DNA from 2 places in the Mesorhizobium sp. M0028 genome. Region 2 is predicted to be linked to the other one. Evidence: riboswitches for the same ligand, from Rfam matches in the RefSeq annotation. Region 2 holds a riboswitch; the other holds the start of a gene.
What was found. Region 2 has a riboswitch for cobalamin ahead of NKJ93_RS16055 (CbtB domain-containing protein). Riboswitches for the same ligand answer to the same signal wherever they lie in the genome.

Region 1: another riboswitch for cobalamin. It lies ahead of NKJ93_RS08335 (ABC transporter ATP-binding protein); the one in region 2 lies ahead of NKJ93_RS16055 (CbtB domain-containing protein).

What each region holds. Positions count from the first base shown of each region.
Region 1 covers NZ_JAMYVG010000003.1:127,710-130,917, forward strand. Annotated here, with positions in the region: gene NKJ93_RS08325 (ABC transporter substrate-binding protein) at 1-635, opposite strand, end outside; gene NKJ93_RS08330 (hypothetical protein) at 632-820, opposite strand; gene NKJ93_RS08335 (ABC transporter ATP-binding protein) at 861-1,415, opposite strand; cobalamin riboswitch at 1,440-1,644, opposite strand; partial or broken gene NKJ93_RS08340 (GyrI-like domain-containing protein) at 1,726-2,064, shown strand; gene NKJ93_RS08345 (bifunctional helix-turn-helix transcriptional regulator/GNAT family N-acetyltransferase) at 2,102-3,037, opposite strand.
Region 2 covers NZ_JAMYVG010000007.1:135,888-139,095, forward strand. Annotated here, with positions in the region: gene NKJ93_RS16050 (aromatic ring-hydroxylating oxygenase subunit alpha) at 1-854, opposite strand, end outside; cobalamin riboswitch at 995-1,190, shown strand; gene NKJ93_RS16055 (CbtB domain-containing protein) at 1,227-1,406, shown strand; gene NKJ93_RS16060 (CbtA family protein) at 1,422-2,198, shown strand; gene cobU (bifunctional adenosylcobinamide kinase/adenosylcobinamide-phosphate guanylyltransferase) at 2,191-2,712, shown strand; gene cobO (cob(I)yrinic acid a,c-diamide adenosyltransferase) at 2,714-3,208, shown strand, end outside.

The DNA of each region.
Region 1 (3,208 bases), on a different contig from region 2:
GCGAACTTGCCTGATGTGAAGGGTTTGTCTTCGCCGGAGTCGTAAAGAAACACACGCGTTCCCGTGCGGTCGCCGATCTTTGCCGTGATATCGGCGAGCTGCGCCTTCCAGTTCGAAACAAGCTTTCCCGCCTCCGCCTCCTTGCCAAAAATCTTGCCCAGCTTTTCGACATCACCATAGAGCAGGTCCATCGAGGCTGCGGGGCGGTTCTGGTCGAGATGGACGCAACTTTCCGTCAGCACCAGCGTCTTGATACCGTGCGGGGCCAGCGTATCGGGCGTCACCTCGCCGCCAGGCTTCATGCCGTAATACCAGCCGGCGAAGAAGAAATCGGGCTCGACGGCGACGAGGTTTTCGAGGGTCGGGTATTTCGGCGCGAGTTCCGGGATCGCGCCCTGCTCGGCCTTGAATTCCGGACCGACCTTATACCATCCGGTGATGCCGGTCAGGCCGACGATCGATGGTTGCAGCCCCAGCGCGAAGGCCATCTCCGCCATGTTCAGATCTTGGATGACGGCGCGCTTCGGCGCGGCGTCGAACGTCAGCGGCGTGCCGCAGCTATCAACGGTTACCGGGAAAGCGAAGGCGGTCTGGGCAAGTAGGAGGGAGGCAAAAGACAGTACGAGGCGTTTCACGGATGTTGCTCCTTGGTCAAATCGGGATGTGAAGAGGCGCGGTTCGGAACGTCGAAGACCGTGAGTTCGCGGTCTTCGGTGGGATGGCGCAGCCAAAGCACGTCAACGCCGAAAATCTCGCGGATCAACTTCTTGGTCAGCGCCTCGCGCGGACTGGCAAGTGCCTGCAGGCGGGCCTCGTTCATCACCGCGACCCTGGTGGCAAATGGCGTGACAAGCGACAGATCATTGAAGCACCGCCACGACGGTCATGCCAAACTGCGATACGAGTTCGAGAAGGTCGCTGCGGGCGCGCGGATCGAGATGATTGGTCGGTTCATCGAGGAACAGGATTTTGGGCTCCTGGGCGATGGCGCGCGCCAACTGGGCGCGTTGCCGCTCGCCACCGGATAGCGAGCCGATCGTGCGGCCGAGCAGCGGCAGCAGGCCGGTTCTGCGAAGTGCTTCAATGACGATGTCGCGTTGCTCGCTCCACCGACGCAAGCCGGCATGCGGGACGCGCCCAAGCTCGACGTAGTCGATCACGGCAAGCCGCGGATCAGGCTGATCGGTCTGGCCAACGACCGCCATGTGCAGTGCCCGCTCGGCGGCCGAAAACCTCTCCAGCCGGCGTCCGGAAAATCTCACATCTCCCGCGCTTGGCCGCAGCGTACCGCATAGCATGCGCAGCAGCGTCGTCTTGCCGGCGCCGTTGGGGCCGATGATGGCGAGGCGGTCGCCCGCCGCTACCGAAAGGCTCACCGCGCTTACCAGGCACCGGCCGACACGACCGATGTCCACGTTTTCTCCCGGCACACCCCGTCCGGTCAACTCATGCTGATGGCAGGTCTCCTGGCTCGCGGGTCTTTGCGCCATCCTGCCTTCCCAGCCTTGCCGGCCAGTGGCATTTCGGATTTTGCTCGCCGCTTACAGTTGCGGGGGCAGCCACGGCCTCGATCCAAAGGATCTCACCGTGTTCCCTTTTCACCCCTTGCCTTGCGACTCGGGGACCATCAGTCAGCCACCCTAGTTTTCCGCCAATCACAGCGCAATAAGTCTTGTCAGAAGGAGCCATATAGACCTCGTGACGTAATAACGTTACATTTAAAAGGACGTTCCAGGCGAGATCGGCGACGTCGCCTATGGCGTCTGCGTCAACGGCGACGACGCCGGCAATTTCGACTACATCGCTGGCGTCGAAGTGTCCGATTTTTCGGACCTGCCGAGGGAGTTTTGGCGTGTGCGCGTGCCGGCGCAGAAATACGGCGTGTTCGCCCATCGTGACCATATCTCGACCATCCGCCGCACGGTCAACACGATCTGGAACAAATGGCTGCCAGCCTCTGGGCACGAGATCGCCGATGCGCCGGAATTCGAGCGTTACGGCCCCGAATTTGATCCGCGCAGCGGCAATGGCGGGCTGGAAATCTGGATACCGATCAAAGGGTGAGGCACGGCAGGCCGACGCCGAAGCGCCGGAAGCGCTGCTACAGTTCCAGGTTCCAGTTCTGGCCGACCAGATCCCTGCCGAAGGAATGGTGGCACTCCTCGTTGGTCAATTTAAAGCCCACAGACTCATAGATGTGGCGGGCGGCGGCGAGCACGTCGTTGGTCCACAGCGTCAGTGTCCTGTAACCCGTGGCGCGGCAAAAGCCGATACATTCCTCGACCAGCCGCTTGCCGATGCCGAGACCTCGCGCCGAGGGCTCGACGTAGAGCAGGCGCAATTTCGCCACCGCGTCCGACTGGCGCACGACGAAGACGGAGCCGACGACCTCGCCTTCCCGCTCGGCGATCCAGCTGCGTTCCCATTTCGGATCGAAGGATTTGACGAATGTGCCGAGGATTTCAGCGACCAGCGCCTCATAGGTTTCGTCCCAGCCATATTCCTGCGCGTAGAGCAGGCCCTGGCGATGGATGATCCAGCCGATGTCGCCGACCTGCAGAGGCCGCAGCGTGTAGGGAATGTTGGGTTCGGCGGTCGCGCCCAGCAGACGCTGCACCGTCTGCATGGCCTTGACCAGCCTGTCCTGTTCGGGAACCGAAAGCCGGTCGAGCAATGCCGCGACCTGGTCGTGCGAGCCCTGGTTCAGCGGCGCGAAAGCCTGCCGCCCGGCCTTGGTCAGGGCGATCGACGAACGCCTTGCATCCGCCTCGATCGTGGCGCGCTCGACCAGATGACGTTCCTCGAATTTCTTCAGCAGCCGGCTGAGATAACCGGGATCGAGGCCGAGATCGCGCCCAAGGTCCGTGGCGGTCAGGCCATCGCGATGCGCCAGTTCATAGAGCACCCGCGCCTCGGTCAGCGAGAAGGTGCTTTTCAGCAGCCCTTCGTCGAGCAGCCCGATCTGGCGGGTATAGAAGCGGTTGAAGGCTCGCACCGCGTCGATCCGCTCCTTGCCTGGGTGATGATGAATGGTCATGGCATCCTCCTGCCGGTAAGATCAGCCATTTAGTTGACTTGGTCAAGTATCTGTTTGAAGCATCCGTTTGAAGCAATTGTTCTGATGATGCTCACCGGGCGCCTTGACTCGCGCGAGTTGCCAGACTATTTCAGCGCCACGTTAGCACTCCCCCAAGATGAGTGCTAACCA
Region 2 (3,208 bases):
GCATAGGTCTGCCCGGCAGCACGCTCGGCCGGCGTCAGGCTCGAAAAGACCGAGCCGTGGACGCGCCCGTCGCGCGACCAGGTTTCGGCCCCGGCCCGCAAGCCGCCGGCAAATTCCGGCGCGTCATTGTCGGCGTGGCGCGCCCATTCGGGGTCGTCGTGCCGGCCCATCAGGCCGCGGCCATAGATCGGCACCAGCCGCGACAGGTCCTTGTGGACGCCAGGGCAGTGCAGGCACTCGTTGAAGTTCTCCCAAAATATCTTCCAGTTGCAGTTCATAACCTTGCGCAGCACATGGCCGCTCAGCAGCGTTTCCAGCGGCCAGTTGGCGAGGTTGCCGGATGCCGGATCGAAGGATGTTTCAGCCGAACCGGCAGCGTCTTGCGCGAGGTTGACGAAAACGAAACCGCGCCACACCGAAAGCGCGACGCGGTAGAGCGGATGATCGGCCTTGTCGAAACCGTCCGGCAGCGATTTCGACGGCACGCGCACCAGATCGCCGCGCAGCGAATAGGACCAGGCGTGGTAGGGGCAGGTGATGAGCCGCGCCCTCAGCCGTCCTTCGCTCTGCTGGCAAAGCTGCGAGCCGCGATGCCGGCAGGTGTTGTGAAAGGCGCGCAATTCGCCGGTCTCGTCGCGCAGCACGACGACCTCCTGCGTGCCTATGCGAAACGTCCTGAAAGCCAGCGGATGGGCAAGGTCGGCCTCGCGGCAGACCAGCAGCCAATTGCGATACCAGATGGCCTCGAGATCGCGCTGATAGCCTGCGATGTCCCAATAGGCCGATGACGGCAGCGTCGGCTCGGCCCGCGGCAGGCCGTTATAGGGACCGCGCTCATTCGGGCTGGGTTGCATGCCGGCTTCCTCCCCATCCGCCAGCCGACACCCGGCTGTGAGAATTGTCAATTGCGGCGCCGGCCGGCGAGCTTGGCGAGGCGGCGCATTCGCCACACGATCCGGCGGAATTTGGTTTGCCGGGCGCGGCGATTCTGCCTATAGTCGCTGATGTCGTCGGTTCCGTTTGGAACCAAGAGGGAATGCGGTGCGGGCGAAATTCTTGCCCAATGCCGTGGCTGCCCCCGCAACTGTGTGCGGTAGTCCTCTCCATATGCCACTGAAGATTTTCTTCGGGAAGGTGGGGAAGGGCGCTGATCCGCGAGCCAGGAGACCTGCCGGCGACAGGAAACTGACTTCTATGCCCTCGGGTGGAGGGCGAAAGGACAAGACATGAATACCGCTTCCGTCTCGCTCGGCGCTTCCGTCTCCTCGCAGTCGCGTTTCATGCAGCTGGCGCTTGCTGCATTCCTCGGCATTTTCGTCATGGGCTTTGTCGGCTTCTCGCACATCGATGCGGTCCACAATGCCGCCCACGACTATCGCCACTCGATGGGCTTTCCCTGCCACTGACAAGGGGCTGACATCATGACACTGTTTCGCAACGTCGTGTTCATCGCGGCGATCGCAGGGCTCGTGGCCGGCGTCGTTCTCGCCTGCATGCAGGCCTATGCCACGGTGCCGCTGATCCTGAAGGCGGAAGTCTACGAACAGGCCGGCGGCGGCCATGACCATGCCGCCGCACCTGCGGCACCGGCCGCCACGGGCACGATGGCTATGAGCAGCGCCGCGCCGGCACCGGCTGAAGCAATGGCTCCGGCTGAGGACGAAGGCTGGGCGCCGGCCGACGGTTTCGAACGCTTTGCCTTCAGCGTCGTTGCCAATATCGTCACCGGTATCGGCTTCGCGTTGGTCCTGGTTGCGGTTTCGGAGTTCGCCGGCGGCATCGGCAATTGGCGCCAGGGCCTGTTCTGGGGGCTTGCCGGCTTTGCCGTGTTCACGCTGGCGCCGGGCCTCGGCCTGCCGCCGGAATTGCCGGCAATGCCGGCGGCCGACCTTGTCCAACGCCAGATCTGGTGGTGGGCAACGGTGGTGGCGACCGCCGCCGGTCTCGGCCTGCTCGCCTTCCGCAGATCGCTGCCGCTGGCGGTCCTTGCCGTGGCGTTGATCGTGGCGCCGCATATTGTCGGCGCGCCGCAGCCCGACAGCTTCGAGACGACAATCCCGGAAGGCCTGCATCATCAGTTCGTGGTGGCGGTGACGCTGACCAATCTGGTGTTCTGGCTGGTGCTCGGCGCGGTCGTCGGCGTGGTGCGCGGCCGCTTCACCGGCACGGCGACCAGCCTGCGCGACAGCTTTGCCTGACCGCGCTGCCGGGGCGCTGATCCTGATCATCGGCGGTGCGCGCTCCGGCAAGAGCGTGCATGCCGAGAGGCTGGTGAGTGCCTGTCCGGCGCCATGGAGCTATATCGCCACGGCGCAAGCCTATGACGAGGAGATGCGCGAACGGATCGCGCTGCACCGCTCGCGCCGCAGCGCCGGCTGGACGACCATCGAGGCGCCGCTCGACCTTGCCGGCGCGATCGAGGCACTGCCTGACGGCCAGCCGGTGCTGATCGATTGCCTGACGCTGTGGCTGACCAACCATATGCTGGCCGAACATGATGTCGAGGCCGAATGCCGAAGGCTGGCAGATGTGCTGTCGCGGCCGCGTGGACCCTGGTTCGTGGTGTCCAACGAGGTCGGCCAGGGCATCGTGCCGGAGAATGCGCTGGCAAGACGGTTTCGCGACGCGGCCGGCCGGTTGAACCAGGACGTTGCCGCCGTCGCTGACACCGTGCTTTTGATGGTGGCGGGGCTGCCGCTCAGGGTGAAATGACATGGCTGATACCGACCACATCGATCCCAAGGACGAGAAACGCCACCGCGCGAAGATGGCCAAGCGCAAGGCGGTGCAGGACGCCGAGGTTGCAGCCAAGACGGTCGAGAAAGGGCTGTTGATCGTCAACACCGGTCCGGGCAAGGGCAAGACCACGGCCGCCTTCGGGCTGGCGCTCAGAATGCTCGGCTACGGCAAGCGCGTCGGCGTCGTCCAGTTCATCAAAGGCAAATGGCACACCGGCGAGAAGGATGCTTTTGCCTGCTTCGGCGACCGCGTCGTCTGGCACGCCATGGGCGAGGGCTTTACCTGGGAAACGCAGGACCTGAAGCGCGACATCGCGGCCGCTGAGGCCGCCTGGGCCAAGGCGCTCGAGCTGATGGCCGAGCCGTCGATCAGCCTCGTGGTGCTCGACGAACTCAACATCGCGCTGCGCTACGATTATCTCGACCTCGAAAAGGTGGTCGCAGCGCTGAAGGCGCGTCGCGAGGGCCTG